2 regions of the Nonomuraea sp. C10 genome follow, and region 2 is predicted to be linked to the other one. Evidence: riboswitches for the same ligand, from Rfam matches in the RefSeq annotation. Region 2 holds a riboswitch; the other holds the start of a gene.
The links. Region 2 has a riboswitch for cyclic di-AMP ahead of FR742_RS20595 (CHAP domain-containing protein). Riboswitches for the same ligand answer to the same signal wherever they lie in the genome.
Positions count from the first base shown of each region.

Region 1: linked by a shared signal. The riboswitch ahead of FR742_RS16880 (D-alanyl-D-alanine carboxypeptidase family protein) and the one ahead of FR742_RS20595 (CHAP domain-containing protein) in region 2 are both predicted to bind cyclic di-AMP.

Region 1 is NZ_VPFF01000001.1:3,690,676-3,699,071, forward strand. It holds gene FR742_RS16865 (VOC family protein) at 1-351, shown strand, start outside; gene FR742_RS16870 (LacI family DNA-binding transcriptional regulator) at 424-1,428, shown strand; gene FR742_RS16875 (DoxX family protein) at 1,450-1,824, opposite strand; gene FR742_RS16880 (D-alanyl-D-alanine carboxypeptidase family protein) at 1,930-2,814, opposite strand; cyclic di-AMP (ydaO/yuaA leader) riboswitch at 2,827-2,960, opposite strand; gene FR742_RS16885 (hypothetical protein) at 3,069-3,509, opposite strand; gene FR742_RS45225 (family 43 glycosylhydrolase) at 3,730-4,122, shown strand; gene FR742_RS16890 (family 43 glycosylhydrolase) at 4,119-4,784, shown strand; gene FR742_RS16895 (TetR/AcrR family transcriptional regulator) at 4,797-5,381, opposite strand; gene FR742_RS16900 (chlorophyllase/cutinase-like alpha/beta fold protein) at 5,527-6,471, shown strand; gene FR742_RS16905 (signal peptidase II) at 6,615-7,109, shown strand; gene FR742_RS16910 (ATP-binding cassette domain-containing protein) at 7,182-8,126, shown strand; gene FR742_RS16915 (ABC transporter permease) at 8,123-8,396, shown strand, end outside.
Region 2 is NZ_VPFF01000001.1:4,474,554-4,482,949, forward strand. It holds gene FR742_RS20560 (N-acetylneuraminate synthase family protein) at 1-338, shown strand, start outside; gene FR742_RS20565 (glycosyltransferase family 2 protein) at 344-1,321, shown strand; gene FR742_RS20570 (polysialyltransferase family glycosyltransferase) at 1,318-2,601, shown strand; gene FR742_RS20575 (DUF6716 putative glycosyltransferase) at 2,639-3,799, opposite strand; gene FR742_RS20580 (hypothetical protein) at 3,802-4,755, opposite strand; gene FR742_RS20585 (aldo/keto reductase) at 4,853-5,668, shown strand; gene FR742_RS20590 (Gfo/Idh/MocA family protein) at 5,717-6,673, shown strand; cyclic di-AMP (ydaO/yuaA leader) riboswitch at 6,788-6,925, shown strand; gene FR742_RS20595 (CHAP domain-containing protein) at 6,939-7,637, shown strand; gene FR742_RS20600 (YciI family protein) at 7,731-8,162, shown strand; gene FR742_RS20605 (RNA polymerase sigma factor) at 8,346-8,396, shown strand, end outside.

The DNA of each region.
Region 1 (8,396 bases), 780 kb from region 2:
GGTGACCTGGAGCGCAGCCGCCGTTTCTACGCCGAGACGCTCGGCCTGGCCGTCTACCGGGAGTTCGGCCCGCCGGACCATCCCGGCGTCGTCTTCTTCCTCGGGCAGGGGTTCCTCGAACTGTCGGGGCATTCCGGCGGACCGGCGGGCGAGCGCATGATGCTGTGGTTGCAGGTCCGCGACGTGGGCCGGGAGGAGGAGCGGCTGCGGCGGGCGGGCGTCACCGTGCTGCGCGAGGCCAGGCGGGAGCCGTGGGGGCTGATCGAGCTCTGGATCGCCGACCCCGACGGGCACCGGATCGTGCTGGTGGAGGTGCCGCCCGAGCATCCGCTGCGGCGCGATCCGCGCTGAGACGCGGTCTCTCGGGGGCGCCCGTAGCATTGATACGGTTCAAGCGCCGCCGCACTTCATGACCGAGGAACGATGCCGAGCATCAAAGACGTCGCCCGACTCGCCGGGGTTTCCGTCGGCACCGTGAGCAACGTGCTCAACCGGCCCGAGATGGTGGCCAGGGAGACCCGCATGCGGGTGGAGGCGGCGGTGGCCCAGCTCGGCTACGTGCGCAACGGCTCCGCCCGCCAGCTGCGGGCCGGGCGCAGCACGACGATCGCCGTGGTCGCGCTCGACCTGACCAACCCGTTCTTCATCGACGTGCTGAACGGCGTCGAGACCGCCGCGCAGGACGTCGACGTCAACGTGATGGTGGTCAACAGCAGCAAGGACGCCGCCCGGGAGGCGCGGCTGCTGCGCATGTTCGAGGAGGAGCGCCCGCTGGGCGTGCTGATCACCCCGGTCAACGCCTCGGGCCAGCGGGAGCGGCTGGGCGGGCTGATCTCCCGGGGCATCCCTGTGGTGACGTTCGACAGCTCGTCGCGCCACTCCTACGGGTGCGCCGTCTCGGTGGACGACGTGCTCGGCGGCCGGCTCGCCGGGCGTCACCTGCTCGACCGGGGTCACCGGCGGATCGCCTTCGCCGGCGGGCCGTTCCCCGTCCGCCAGGTGGAGGACCGCCACCACGGCCTGGCCGGCGTGCTGGGCCCGGACAGCGAGCTGACCGTGATCCCGCTGCCGGACCTCACCGTCGCCACCGGCCGCCAGGCCGGCAAGGAGCTGGCCGGCCTGGCCCGCGAGGAGCGGCCCACCGCCGTGTTCTGCGCGAACGACCTGGTGGCGATGGGCGTGCTGCAGGAGCTCACCCAGCGCGGCCTGCGGGTCCCCGCCGACGTGGCGATTCTCGGGTACGACGACATCGACTTCGCCGCGGCGGCGGCCGTGCCGCTGTCGTCGATCCGCCAGCCGCGCGAGCAGCTGGGCCGCACCGCGGCGCTGATGCTGCTGGAGGAGGCCAACAGCCCCGGCGGCCACGAGCACCGTCACGTGGTCTTCCAGCCTGACCTGGTGGAGCGGGTCTCGACGGCGCACCCGTGAATCCCGGGCCGAGCTGTCACGTCAGAAGGCATGGGGGCCGAAGCGGCCCCAGGCCACGAACGCGGCCAGGACGAGCAGCACCACGTTGACGGCGATCGCCGGATGCTCCCCGCGCCGGCCGTGCGTGACCGCGGCGCCGATCATGACGATGACCAGCCCGGCCGCCGCCAGCGGGGTGAGGATCGGGACGACGCCGAACGTCGCCGGCAGGATCAGCCCGAGCGCGGCCAGCACCTCCAGCCCGCCGATGGCCTTGACCGCGCCGACGGAGAAGTCCTCCGTCCAGGCCAGGCCGGCGGCCGCGAGCCTCTCCTTGGGCTGCGCCAGCTTCATCAGCCCGGCCACACCGAACACGGCGGCCAGCAGGCCCGCGACGATCCACAGTGCGAGGTTCATGGGGGGTCCCGTTCTCACGCGGCTTGAAATGGTCAACAGGACCTTAGAGGGTGCGGCGGTCCGTCCGTACGAGCGGCCCTGGCCGGGCCGCTCGCACGGAGACCGCTATCGCTGTGCGGCCGCGGCGCCGGCCCAGCCGAGCAGGGCCTCGGCGGTCTGGAAGCGGCGGCTGGAGCTGGTCTCGCCGAGGAGGACGCCGACGAGCCGGCTGCCGCCCCGATCGGCGGCGAAGGCGAGCGTGTAACCGGCGGCGCGGGTGTAGCCGGTCTTGACGCCGAGCGCGCCGGAGGTGCCGAGCAGGCGGTTGGTGTTGCGCCACGAGTACGAACGGCGCTCGGAGGTCGCGGGGACGGTGTGGTACTGGGTCGAGGTGACCTTCTCCAGGGTCGGGTTCTCCAGCACCTTCTGGGCCAGGCGGACCTGGTCGCGGGCGGTGGAGTGGCCGCCGCCGCCGTAGGGCATGCCGTCCGCGTTGACGTACAGCGTGTCGTTCATGCCGAGTTGCCGGGCGGTGGCGTTCATCGCGGCCACGAACTCCTCGACGCCCGGCCCGTACGTGCGCGCGAGCGCGTGCGCGGCGTCGGCGCCGGAGGGCAGCATGAGCGCGTGCAGCATGTCCTCGACGGTCAGCGTGTCGCCGGCGCGCAGGTGGGCGACCGCGGCGCCGCCCCTGGCGGCGTAGCCGACGTCGGCGGTGGTGACCTCGACCTTGTCGGTGGGCTCGGCCCGCTGGAGCACCACGTACGCGGTCATCATCTTGGTGAGGCTGGCGACCGGCCTGCGCAGGTCGGCCTCCTTGCTGAAGTGGACCTGGCCGGTGGTGGCGTCGACCAGGTGGGCGGCCGTGGCCAGGACGGCGGGGGCGTGCGCGGCGTCGACGGGGGTGGCGACCGGCGGGGCGGCGTGGGCGGCGGTGCTGCCGGCGGTCAGCGCCGCGGCGGCGACGGCGAGGCCGATCAGCGCTCCGCCGAACCGGTGGGTGACGTTCATCTGGGGGCTTGCTCCTAGCTTCCATGCCGCCTACCGGGTTAGCTGACGGGTTCGGGCGTGGAAGTGCCCTACGGCGCGTGGTGCGCCGATTCACCCCAAGGGGAATGGGTCCCCGGCTCCGCGAACGGATTCGGCGGCCGTGCGCTCCCCGGGGGTGGGGCACGCACGGTCTGGGCAAATGAAGCCTCAACGTAATGCAATCTGACAAACGCCGCAACTCACCACAATTCGGATTTGACCGGCGCTATCGCCGGTCACGCTCCCGGCCGGACGACCATCAGCACGACCACGGCCGCCCAGACCAGGTTGTAGAAGCCGGCGAGCATGGACAGCGCGCGCAGCCGGCTCCCGTCGTCCGGGTCGCGCAGCGCGTCCCGCTGGCGCGGGTAGATCTGGGTGGCCAGCAGGACGGCCGCGACGCCGGTCAGCACCATCGAGGCGACGATCCAGAGCTCCCCCATCCGGCCCTGCGCGAGCGCCATCACGATGCCGACGGCGGGCACCACCAGACCGAACAGGCTGTAGCCGCGGGTGATGCGGTGCAGCGCGGCGGCCACGGACGGGCTGCGCTCGCCCTCGCCCGGTGGGCCCGCCACGGGGGCGTAGCGGGGAAACAGGCTCGCGGCCACGGCCGAGCCCCCGACGAACACGATGGCCGCCAGGACGTGCACGGACAGCAGGACGTGATCCCTCACGTTCGATCCTCCAACCTTCAGGGTTACTGAAGCTTAGCGGAAGCTTCAGGCACTCTGAAGGTTGTCCCACCTCCCAGCCAGCGGCGGAGGCGCCCTTGACGGTTGGGGTGTTGGCGTTAACACTTGGCACACGTCTCTCCACCAGCAAGTGAGCACGACGAAGCAACCAGTTGTGTTAGCGCTAACACAACCGGTCGACCCCACCCCCCAAGGAGTCCTCGTGTTGGCTTCCCTGCCGGGCACGGCGCGCCGGATCCTGACGCTCGCCGTCGTCACGATCGTCCTGTCAGCCCTGTTCACGACCGGCCGCGCCCAGGCGGCGCCCGGCCCGTCCTTCACCAACCCCGTCGTCCCGACGCCCAACAGCGCCGACCCGACGCTGGTCTTCCACAACGGCTTCTACTACTACGTCGCCACGACGTGGAACTCCGACGTGGTCATGCGCCGCTCGGCGACGATCGCCGGGCTGCGCAGCGCGCCCGAGCAGGTCGTCGTACGGACCGGCGGCAACACGATGTGGGCGCCGCACCTGGAGATGGTCGGCAGCCGCTGGTACCTGTACTACTCGGTGGAGCAGGGCAGCCTGCCCCCCTCGACGGCAACCTCTACATGACGTTCTCGGCGTTCGCGTCCGACGGCCTGCAGTCGCTGTTCATCGCGCCGATGTCGAACCCGTGGACGGCGAGCGCGTTCGGCAGGCGGATCTCGGCCCCGACCCTGGACTGGGAGCGTCAGAACGGCGCCGTCAACGAGGGCTCCTTCGCGCTGCAGCGGGGCGGCCGCACCTTCCTGACCTACTCGGCCAGCCACTGCAACGGCCCCAACTACAAGCTCGGCATGCTGGAGTACCGCGGCGGTGACCCGCTGTCGGCCGCGTCCTGGACCAAGTTCGCCAGCCCGATCTTCCAGCGCAACGACGCGAACGGCGTCTACGGCCCCGGCCACCACTCCTTCTTCACCTCGCCCGACGGCACCGAGACCTGGATCGCCTACCACGCCAACTCCTCGTCGAGCCAGGGCTGCGGCACCACCCGCACCACCCGGGTGCAGAAGATCTCCTGGAACGCCGACGGCACGCCCAACCTCGGCGTCCCCGTCTCGACCTCGACCGTGATCCCCGGCCCCTCGGGCGAGCCCACCCCTGCCACGGCGCGGATCCGCAACCGGCACAGCGGCCTCTGCCTGGACGACTACAACTGGGTGACCACGCTGGGCGCGGAGGTCCGCCAGTGGACCTGCAACGGCAACACCGCCCAGCAGTGGACCGTCTCCTGACCAGGAGAGGCCCTAGCCGAGGCGCAGCCCCGCGACGAGGAGCCCGGCCATGCGGCGGGCGTCGTAGCGGGGATCGCCGGCGCCGACGCAGAGGTTCCCGATGCCCCGCATGAGTTCGAGGGCGTCCTGGCCGGGGCGGATCTCGCCGGCGGCGGCCGCCGCTTCGAGCAACCGGGCGCACACGGGCACGAGCCGGTCGAGGAAGTAGGCGTGCAGGGCGTCGAAGCCGGCGTTGTCGGACTGCAGGACGGCGGCGAGCCCGTGCTTGGTGACCAGGAAGTCCACGAAGAGGTTGATCCAGCGCTCCAGGGCGGCGTACGGCGTGGCACTGGTCGCCAGCAGGGCCGGACCGGCCTCGGCGCAGGCTTCGACCTGGTGCCGGTAGACGGCGATGATCAGGTCCGCCCGCGTCGGGAAGTGACGGTAGATCGTGGCCGTGCCGACGCCCGCCTTGGCCGCGATGTCGCGTATCGGCGCGTCGACGCCCGACGTGACGAAGACTTCTCCGGCGGCGTCGAGCAGGTTCTTCTCGTTGCGCCGGGCGTCCGCCCGTTTGGGCCGGGCCGCGCGCCCCGCGCCCCGCTCGCCGTCGTTCATCGCGCCGTCCCTCCGGTGTTGCTAAACGGGACAGTGTCCCGTATCGTCAAACGGGACGCTGTCCCGTTTTCTTCATGATGCCAGAGCGGGCGCCCGCCGGCCAACCACGCCGGCCACTTCACCCACGAACGAGGAAGACCTTCCTATGAGCCGATCAGTCATCGCGCCCGCACACGCGGCCCAGGGCGCGCCCATCCCGGTCCTCTCGGCGCGGCCGGTGGTGCTGCCGGCCCCCGGCCGGGGTGAGGACCTCCAGGTGCGCGTGTCCGCGCCCGCCGCCGGGCGCGACCTGCCGATCATCGTCTTCTCGCACGGCTTCGGCTGGTCGATGGACGGGTACGACCCGCTGGCCGGCTTCTGGGCCGCCCACGGCTTCGCGGTGGTCCAGCCCACCCATCTCGACTCCAGGACGCTGAACCTTCCGCCCGACGATCCCCGTACACCGCTGATCTGGCGGTTCCGGGTCGAGGACCTGAAGCGCGTACTCGACCACCTCGACCTGGTCGAAGCCGCCGTCCCCGGCCTGAGCGGGCGTCTGGACCGGAGCCGCGTCGCCGTGGCCGGGCACTCCTGGGGCGCCCAGACGGCGAGCATGCTGCTGGGTGCGCGGATCGTCGACCCCGAAGGCGGGCCGGGGCAGGACCTGTCCGACCCCAGGGTCAAGGCGGGTGTGCTGCTCGCCGCGCCCGGCCGGGGCGGCGCCGACCTGACGCCGTTCGCCGCCGAGCACATGCCCTTCATGAACCCGGACTTCAGCCACATGACCACACCGGCCCTCGTGGTCGCGGGCGACCGGGACCAGTCCCATCTGAGCGTCCGGGGGCCGGACTGGTTCACCGACCCGTACACCTTGAGCCCGGGCGGCAAGAGCCTGCTCACGCTGTTCGGGGCCGAGCACGGGCTCGGCGGCATCGTCGGCCGCGACGTCACGGAGACGACGGACGAGAACCCCGAACGGGTCGCCCTGATCCAGCGGCTCACCACGGCCTACCTGCGCAGCGCGCTCGACCCGGAGTATTCCGGCTGGGCGGCGGCGCGCGCGGCGTTGCTGGAGAGCGCCGACCCGCTGGGTCGCGTCGACTCCGACTGAAGCCCCGCCCGCCGGCCCTCCTCGTCACCCGGACCGTATCGGGCGTCTCCCCCTCGCGTGGCCGCTAGATTGGGCGAAACGGTCATCGGATGGCGAGGTCGAAGGTGCCGATCGGACGAGGGTCCCGGGAGCCGGGACGGGGCATGCGGCCCTACGGATGGATGCTGGTGCTCGCGGCGGCGGTGCTCGCCGTGGACCAGGCGTCCAAGCTCTGGGCGGTCTCGGCGCTCTCCGGCGGCGAGCGCGTCACGGTGATCCCGGAGCTGATCCAGCTGCGGCTGCTGTTCAACCCCGGTGCCGCGTTCTCGATAGGGGCGGGGGCGACGTGGGTGTTCACCCTGACGGCGGCCGCCGCCGTCGCCGGCATCCTCTACACCGGGCGGCGGCTGCGCTCGCCCGCCTGGACCGTCGTGCTGGGCGCGCTGCTCGGCGGCGCGACCTCCCATCTGCTCGACCGCCTGTTCCGCCCGCCGGGCTTCGCTCAGGGTCATGTCGTCGACTTCATCGACTACGGCGGCCTGTTCGTCGGCAACGTCGCCGACATCGCGCTGACCGCCAGTTGCGTCGTCCTCATGGTGCTCACCGTGCGCGGCATCCCCCTGGCCGGCGCGGACGCCGGGGAGCGCCCGAGCTCGTAGCCAGGGCCGTGTCAGCGGCCGCGTCAGCCCGGCGACGGCCCCGTGTCAGAGCGGCCGGCGATGGTGGGCGCCATGAACGATTCAGCCATCGCCGCCTCCGGGCTGCGCAAGGCGTACAAGGACAAGGTCGTGCTCGACGGCGTCGACTTGGACGTCCGGACCGGCACGGTCTTCGCCCTGCTGGGGCCCAACGGCGCCGGGAAGACCACGACGGTGCACGTGCTGACCACGCTGCTGGCCCCCGACGCCGGGAAGGCCGTCGTCGCCGGGCACGACGTGGCCACGGAGACCAAGGCGGTGCGCGCGGCCATCGGGGTCACCGGGCAGTTCGCCTCGGTCGACGACCTCCTCACCGGCGAGGAGAACCTGCTGATGACGGCGGACCTCCTGCACCTGCCCAGGGCGGAGGGCAGGAGGATCGCCGGCCGGTTGCTCGACCGGTTCGACCTGGCCGGATCGGCGGGCAAGCTGGTGGCGTCCTACTCGGGCGGCATGCGCCGCAAGCTGGACCTGGCCATGACGCTGGTCGGCAAGCCGCGGATCATCTTCCTGGACGAGCCCACGACGGGACTCGATCCGCGCAGCCGCCGCACCATGTGGCAGATCATCAGGGAACTCGTGGCCGACGGCACGACCATCTTCCTGACCACTCAGTATCTCCAGGAGGCCGACGAGCTCGCCGACCGGATCGCGGTGCTCGACCAGGGCCGGCTGGTCGCCGAGGGCACGGCCGACGAGCTGAAGCGCCGGGTTCCCGGCGGTCATGTCCGGCTGCGGTTCACCAGCCGGGACGAACTCGACGCCGCGGCGCGGGTCCTGCCCGGGTCCACGAGGGACGACGAGGAGCTGACCTTGCGGGTGCCCGGCGACGGCGGGGTGCGGTCGATCCGGGCGCTGCTCGAACGGCTCGACACGCATGCGGTGGAGGTCGGCGAACTGTCGGTGCACACGCCGGATCTGGATGACGTCTTCTTCGCCCTCACCGGGCACGGCAACAAGGAGGTCAGTGCCCGATGAACGCCTTCTCGGCTTTCCTGGCGGACTCCGCCACCATGGTGCGGCGCGACTTCAGGCACACGATGCGCAATCCGCTGACGCTGTTCAACGCCGTGTTCGTGCCGGTGTTCGTGATGTTCCTCATGGTCCACGTGTTCGGCGGCGCTTTCGACGTCGGGGCCGACTACGTCGACTACGCGACGCCTGGATTGATCATCATGACCATCGGCTACGGCATCGGCCCCACCGCGACCGCGGTGAACTCGGACATGACGACCGGATTCATCAACC
Region 2 (8,396 bases):
CGACGTCCACGTACCCGCTGCCTCCCGAGGAGGCCAACCTGCGCACGATCACCACGCTCAAGGAGCGGTACGGGGTGCCGGTCGGCTACTCGGGGCATGAGCGGGGCCTGCAGATCTCGCTGGCCGCGGTGACGCTCGGCGCGGTCTGCGTGGAGCGGCACATCACCCTCGACCGCACCATGTGGGGCTCCGACCACGCCGCCTCGCTGGAGCCGTCGGGCCTGGAGCACCTGGTGCGCGACATCCGGATCATCGAGCAGGCCATGGGCGACGGCGTCAAGCGGGTCTTCCCCGGCGAGGAGGCCCCGAAGGCGCGGCTGCGCCGGATCACCGTCTGACCTCGGTGATCACCCTCTCGGTCATCGTGCCGGTCCGCGACGGCGAGCGCTTCATCTCCGACGCGCTCGCCTCGCTGGCCCGCAACTTCCGGCCCGGCTTCGAGTTCGTCGTGGTCGACGACGGGTCGGTGGACGGCACCGCCGCCGTCGTCGAGGACTTCCGCGCCGACCTGCCCGGACTCGCCGTGATCCGCAACCCCGAGCCGCTCGGGCTGGCGGACGCGCGCAACGCCGGGCTTGCGGCCGTCTCCGGCCGGTACGTCACGTTCCTGGACGGCGACGACTGGCTGGCTCCCGGCTACCTGGCGCGGCTGGTCGCGGTCATCGACGGGCTCGGCTGCGACTTCGTACGCGCCGACCACGTACAGGTCGAGGGCCGCAAGCGGGTCGTGCACCGGGCCCCCGCGGCGCGGCGGGGCGCGGTGCTCGACCCGCGCGGGGCGATCCTGCCGGCGGGCACGCGCACGATGGTGGACTACCCGTACGCCTGGGCGGGCGTCTACCGGCGGTCGCTGGGTGACCTGCTGCGCTTCCCCTCCGGGCTGCACACCGCCGAGGACCGGCCGTGGATCTGGCGGCTGCACCGGGAGGCGGTGACGTTCGCCGCGGTGTCGATGGCGGGCGTGTTCTACCGGCGGCAGGTGGCCGGCTCGCTCACCCAGGTGGGCGACGAGCGGCAGCTGCACTTCTTCGACGCGTTCGAGCTGGTCTTCGCGGACCTGGAGGAGAAGTACCTGCCGAAGGCGGTGCGCAACTTCTGCGGTCTGCTCGCCCACCACCTGGAGCTCGCGGACCGGTTCCCGCCGGAGCTGCGGGCCCGGTTCACCGAGCGCGGCGCGCGGATGGCGCAGGCGCTGCCGCGCGAGCTGGTGGCGGAGGCCGCGGCGGCGATGCCCGCCGAGCGTTCGGCCGTGCTGCGCGAGCTGCTGCCCGGTCTGCCCGTCCCGGCCCGCGGGCCGCGCCCCGATGGGGAGGAATCATGACGAGCCACCCGACGACGGTCTTCTACGCCTCGACGCTGTTCGGCGCGATGTCGCTGGCGGCGGGCATCGACGCCGGCCTGTTCGGGGACGGCCGCAGGGTGCTGCTGGTGTCCTCGAACACGCCGGTCCCCGAGGTCTCCACGCCGCTGGACGCGACCCCGGGCTTCGCCGCGCTCGCCTCCCGGTTCGACGAGGTGCGCTCGTGGAACGAGCTGATCGCCCCGCTGCATCCGGCGGAGTGGCGGCCCAGGATCGTCGAGGCGCCGATGCTGGAGCGGCTGGTCCGCTCCCACCTGCGGCTGGACGTGGCCGACGAGCTGGTGGTCGAGTCGATCGCGGTCGCGCCCGCCCGCACGATCGCCGGGCTGGTCCGCGACTGCCCGATCACCGTCTACTCCGACGGGCTGATGAGCTACGGACCGACCCGTGACCCGCTGCCCGCCGAGATCTTCCACCGCGTCACCCGCCTGCTCCACCTCGACCTGGTGCCGGGGCTGGCGCCGCTGCTGCTGAGCGAGTACGGGGTGCCGGCCGTGAGGCTGCCGGAGGAGCCGTTCCTGTCGGTCGTCCGCGAGGTGGCCGCGACCGCGCCGGCCATGGCGGGCGGCCAGGCGATGATCCTCGGGCAGTACCTGTCGGCGCTCGGCGTCGTCACCCCCGAGGAGGAGGCCGGGCTGCACGAGGCGATGCTGCGCGGCCTGGCCGCCCGCGGCTACACGGGCGTGCTGTTCAAGCCGCATCCCTCGGCGGGGCGTGAGCACGCCCGGCTGCTGCGCGCCGCCGCCGGGCCGCTCGGCGTCCAGGTGACGGTGGCCGGGGAGAGCGTGCCCGCCGAAGTCTGCTTCGCCACGCTCCGGCCGGAGCTGGTGGTGGGCTGCTTCTCCACCGCCCTGGTGACGGCGCGCCGCCACTACGGGCTGCGCGCCGTCTCCCACGGCACCGGCCTGGTGCTGGAGCGGCTGACCCCGTACGAGAACAGCAACCGGATCCCTGCCACGATCGTGGACGCGCTGCTCCCCCGGCTGTCGGAGGACGGCTTCGTCGACGAGCCGCCCGCGGCCGACCTGCCGGAGCTGGTCCGCGCGGTGGGCTACTGCATGCAGGCCGAGGCGTACCCGGACCTGCGGCCCGACGGCTTCACCTTCGACGCCCGCTATTTCAAGCGCAGGCGGCTGGAGGCCCTGGGCCTCCTCGACAAGCCCGAAAAGCCCGGCAGGTCCGAGCAGCCCCCGCCGGGCCCGCTGGACCGCCTGCGCAGAAAACTCCGAACCACCCGCTGACCCCGCTCCACCTGCGGCGACCTCCGCGCCGTACGCGTCAGGTCAGGACTTTGAGGTAGCGGCGGACGCGTCGCTTGGCGCGGTAGCCGGCGCGCAGCATGTTCGGCGGCACCTCGACCCGCAGCCGGGCGCGGCGGCGGGCGGCGGCGTGCTCGGGGCCGTCCAGCAGGGACGCGGCCGGCACCCGGGACCGGGAGAGCACCAGCCCGGTCAGCAGCCCGGTCCAGTCGCCGCGCTCGTCCGGGTGGAAGTAGTTGGCCGCGCACCACCGCGGGTCCGCCTGCCGGAAGCCGCCCTCGGCCAGGTCGTCGAGCGTGCCGAGCAGGCCGCTGTCCTCGAACACCAGGTTGATCATCTCCGCGTTCACCCCGAAGTCGCTCAGCACCAGCGACGGCACGCCCATGGCGATGGCCTCCAGCGCCGCCGTGGAGCTGACGGTGACGAACCCGGCCGCCCGCGAGAGCTGGTCCTGCATCGACCCGGCGGCGAACCGCAGCCGGCCCGGCTCGCCCAGCTCCCGCCAGAGCTTCTGGTAGTGGTGGCGCTCGCGGTGGGTCTGCCGCTCGCCTTCGAGCGCGCGCAGCTTGACCACGACGTCCAGGCCGGGTTCGCGGACGGCCAGCTCGGCCAGCGCGAGCAGGATCCGCTCGCGGTCCTCGCGCGCCTTCGGCACCTTGGCCTGGGTGGCGAAGACCACCCGGTCGCCGCCGGACCGCTCCTGCCGGGGCCGCAGGAACGGCAGCCTGGCCAGGCCGACCGCCCCTCCCCCGCCGAGCCGGGCCGCGATGGCCGCGAACTCGGCCACCTCGCGCTCGCTGTGCACCACGAACAGGTCGCAGCCGCTGCGGAACAGCCACGCCTTCTCCGTCGCGGGCACCGAGATGCCGGGCAGCCCGGTGGCGAACACCGGCCGCGGGCGCAGCCCGTCCAGCACGCCGGACACCAGCACGTCCACGACCGGACCCGTGCAGGACACCAGGATCACGTCGGGCCTGGACCGTTCCGCCAGGCGGCGCAGCGCGCGGGCGCTCAGCACCGGCGGCGCGGGCCGGTCCCCCACGGCGGCGGCGATCTGCTCGGCCGACGGCGCGATCGGGGTGCGCACCACCACCAGTTCGGTGTCACAGCCGTCCGGCAGGTCCTGGAGCAGGCAGGCCGCCCACTTCAGGTACGAGTCGGAGTCGGCCACCGCCAGCACTCTCAACCGGTCACTCCTGTCACTCCTGTCAGATGCGAGCGCAGCGCGGGGGCCGCCCTGCTCGTCCACCAGTCGTCGGGCACGTCCACCGGCTCCACCGCCACTCCGCGCGGGCCGAGCAGCACCCGCAGCGAGGAGATCGCGGTCGACGGCAGGCTGACCACCCGCTGGCCCGGGTCGAGGCCGCGCAGCGTCAGCTCGGCGGGCGCGCCGCCGTCGTGCACGGTGATGCCGGGCCGCTCGCGGATGACCGCGACGTCGACCGGGTCCTCCCGCCGGTGCGGGTAGTACGCGAGCGGCTCCTCGGCCGCCAGGTCGGTCAGCCAGCGCAGGTAGCGCTCGCGGTGCACCAGCCCGTTGCGCACCAGCGAGGTGCCGAGCACGACCGTCCGCTCGGCGGGCCCCGGCTCGCTGGGCGGCTGGCCGCGCAGCCATGCGAACTCGTGCCGTACCAGGTCGACGCCCGCCCGGCGGACCGCCTCCGCCAGGTGTGGCGGGACGGGCAGCGCGGTGAAGACCGTGACCCCGCCCGCGCGCAGCCTGATCGCGGCGGCCAGCCCGAGCGCCGCGCGCAGCGCGCCCGGCTGGGCGCGGGCCCGCAGCAGCGGCCGGTACGGTTTCGCGGCGAGCAGTTCCAGCAGCCGGATCGTGGCCATGCCGTCGTCCACCACGACGACCCTGCCGGGGAAGGCGGCGAGCCAGCGCAGCTGCACCCGGCCGGAGAAGGCGTCGCCGACGGCGGCCGGCCGGCGCGGCATGCGCTCGCTCGGCTCGGCCAGCTCCAGCCCGGCGGGCAGGTCGAGGCCGCGCAGCTCGCGCCCGGTCGCCTTGAGGGCGCGCAGCCGCGCCCGCGGCACCACGATGGTGGCCGGGCCGAGCAGCCCCGCGTGATGGGCCTCGACGGCGCACAGCATCTGGAGCGGGGATTCCACCCAGGCCGACGCCTGTTTGACCACGTTTGCTCTCCCAGCCAGGTGATGGCCCGTTCACGACCGCTTCAAGCTAGCCCGGGCGGCTTAAGCCGTGCGGAACGAGACGTGAACAATGGGAAGTATGAACTCGCTACGGCTTTACAGAGAAGGTGTCGAGATCCCGCAACTCGGCCTCGGCGTCTGGAAGGTGACCGACGACGAGGCGGAGCGGGCCGTGCTGACCGCGCTCGAGGCCGGCTACCGCCACATCGACACGGCCACGCTCTACCGCAACGAGGAGGGCGTCGGCCGGGCCGTGCGCGCCTCCGGCATCCCGCGCGAGAAGCTCTTCGTCACCACCAAGCTGTGGAACTCCGACCACGACCGGGTGGAGCGGGCCTTCGACGAGAGCCTGGCCAGGCTCGGCCTCGACCACGTCGACCTCTACCTGATCCACTGGCCGGCGCCGAAGCAGAACAAGTACGTCCAGGCCTGGCGCGGCCTGGAGAAGATCTACCGGGACGGCCGGGCCAGGGCCATCGGCGTGTCCAACTTCACGGTCGGCACGCTCACCCGGCTCATGGACGAGACCGACATCGTCCCCTGCATCAACCAGATCGAGCTGCACCCGTACTTCCAGCAGCACGAGATGCGCGAGTTCCACGACAAGAACGGGATCCTCACCGAGGCGTGGAGCCCGCTCGGCTCCGGCCGGGGCCTGCTGGAGGACCCGGCGCTGGCGGTGCTGTCGGACAAGCACAACCGCACGCCCGCGCAGATCGTGCTGCGCTGGCACATCCAGATCGGCAACGTGGTGATCCCGAAGTCGGTCACCCCGTCGCGGATCAAGGAGAACATCGACGTGTTCGACTTCATCCTGGACCGCGAGGACATGGCCGCGATCGGGGCGATGAACGCCGGCCGCCGCCTGGGGCTCGACCCCGAGACCAGCGGGTGAATTCGCCTCACATATCGCTTTCGCGGATGAATCTGTACGATCTTCCGCGTGCGTGACTTATCGTGGGGCATCGCGGCGACCGGCGGCATCGCCAGGACAGTGGGCGCCGTCATCGCCGCCGAGCCGGGGATGAGGGTGGCCGCGGTCGGCTCCCGCGACCTGGGCCGGGCCAAGGCGCTGGCCGCGACGCTGGGCGCCGAGTCCGCCCACGGCTCCTACGCCGAGCTGTGCGCCGATCCGGCCGTGGACGCCGTCTACGTCGCCACCCCGCACGCCCAGCACCTGGAGGTGGCCGAGGCGGCCATCGCGGCGGGCAAGGCCGTGCTGTGCGAGAAGCCGCTCGCCGCCACCACGGCCGACGCCGAACGGATGGTCCGGCTGGCCCGCGAGGCCGGGATCTTCCTCATGGAAGCGATGTGGATGCGGTTCAACCCGCTGATCCGCATGCTCGCCGGCGACGGGCGTTTCGGCGAGATCCGCTCGGTGCGCGCCTCGTTCGGCTTCGCGCACCCGTACGATCCCGCGCACCGGCTCTGGGCGCCGGAGCTGGGCGGCGGCGCCCTGCTCGACCTGGGAATCTACCCCATGGGGCTGGCCCAGTTGTTCCTCGGACTGCCGGAGAGCACGCACCTCACCGGGTCGCTGTCCCCGGGCGGCGTGGACGCCGAGGCGGGCGGGCTGATGAGCTATCCGGGCGGCAGGCGGGCGCTGGTGGAGTGCTCGCTGCTCGGCGCCTACTCCAACGACGCCACCGTCGTCGGCACCGGGATGCGGGCCGACATCGACGCCCCGTTCTGGGCTCCGCGGCGGGTCGTGCTCAGCGGGCCGGGGATGGAGCCGGAGGAGCACGTGCTCGACGATCCGGCGGACAACGGGTACGCGGGCGAGCTGCGCGAGGTCCGCGACTGCCTGGCGCGAGGTCGTACCGAGAGCGAGATCATGCCGCTTGACGAGAGCCTTGCCATCATGCGGGTTCTGGCGGAGGCGCGGGCGCAGATCCGCTAGCCGCGGCTTTGAAGACTTGCCAGTTTCTTGCCAGATGCGTTACTTTACTCCGCATTCACGGCATACGTCCGGTTTGTCCGGTCGTGTCCGAGAACACCGTCGTATCGCAGGATCGTCCTGCGACCGCTGAATCCGCCTTGCGCGGAACCGGGGACCCACTTCTTCCGGGGTGAATCGGCGCCTCGCGCGCCGTAGGGCAGCTTCCACGCCCGAACCCGTCAGCTAACCCGGTAAGCGGCATGGAAGCAAGGAGTACATCCCCTCGATGGTCATGCATCGCCTCCCCCGTGCCACCCAACCGCATTACGTCCGCGCCGCCCTCGGCGCCACCTTCGTCGCCTGCTTCATGGGCTCCGCCCTCCCCGCCCACGCCGACCCGGTCAACGGAGACGATCTCTCGCTGACGGCCCAGGCGGAGACCGGCCAGACCGCCTCCCAGGAGGCGAAGCCCGCCGAGAAGGACAAGATCGACGTCACCGCGGCCCAGGTGCTCGCCCTGGCCAGGGAGCAGATCGGCATCAGGGAGAACGCGCGGGGCGGCGGCACGAAGTTCCAGGAGTGGTACGCGAACTCGCAGCGCGCCCAGGAGACCATCGCCCGTGACGGCGGCCACCCCGCCGCCTACCTGAACGCCCCCTGGTGCGCGATGTTCGTCTCCTGGGTCGGCGAGCAGACCGGCGCCCGCGCGCAGGTGGGCTGGGACGCCTACACGGTGACGCACGCGCGGTGGTTCCAGAACAACGGCCGCTGGGGCACCCTGGCCAAGCCGGGCGCCGTGGTCTTCTTCGCCTGGAACGGCAGCAAGAGCCTCGGCTCCATCCAGCACGTCGGCTTCGTGGTCAAGGACAACCGCGACGGGACGATCTCCACGATCGAGGGCAACACCGGCAACGGGCTCGTCGAGGAGCGCATCCGTCCCAAGTCTCAGGTCGTCGGCTACGGCTACCCCGAGTACGCCGCCTGATTGTCCGGAAGAATCCCTGAGGTGTCGATGCGGGCGCCGCTCGTTCGACGCGTCGGCGAGACCGGGATTCGAAGGAGAAGCACCGTGAAGTTCATGATCATCGGAAAGGGCAGCGCCGAGACCGAGGCGGGCGTCATGCCGAGCCGGCAGCTCGTCGACGACATGATGGCCTACAACGAGTCGCTGGCCAAGGCCGGTGTCCTGCTGGCGGCGGAGGGGCTGGCCCCCAGCTCCCGCGCCGCCCGCATCGCCTACGGACCCGGCAAGCCCAAGGTCATCGACGGGCCCTTCGCGGAGACCAAGGAGATCATCGCCGGCTTCTGGCTGATCCAGGTCAAGTCCCGCGAAGAGGCCGTCGAATGGGCCCTGCGCGTCCCCGTCCCCGAGGGCGGCGAGGGCGTCGGCCTGGAGCTCTGGGAGGTCTTCGACGCGGCCGACATGCCGGAGACCTCCCTCACCCCGGAGACCGCCGAGCGCGACAAAGCCCTCCGCGAGTCCCTGGAGACCAACCCCCCGAACGCCTGACGGCAGCCCCCAGGGCGACCCCCAGACGCCTGCCGAGAACGCGCCACCCACACCCAGGCGTGCGTGCCGCCCTCAACCAGGGCGGCACGCCCGCCGTGGACGACCGTCCGCCGCGGTTTCTCGCTTCCTGCGCTGAGGTGAGCGCCGGGCATGTCCCGGACGGGGTGACCATACGATGGGCCCGTGACAGCTTCGGAGACGCATGGGGCCATCGAGGCCGTGTGGCGGATCGAG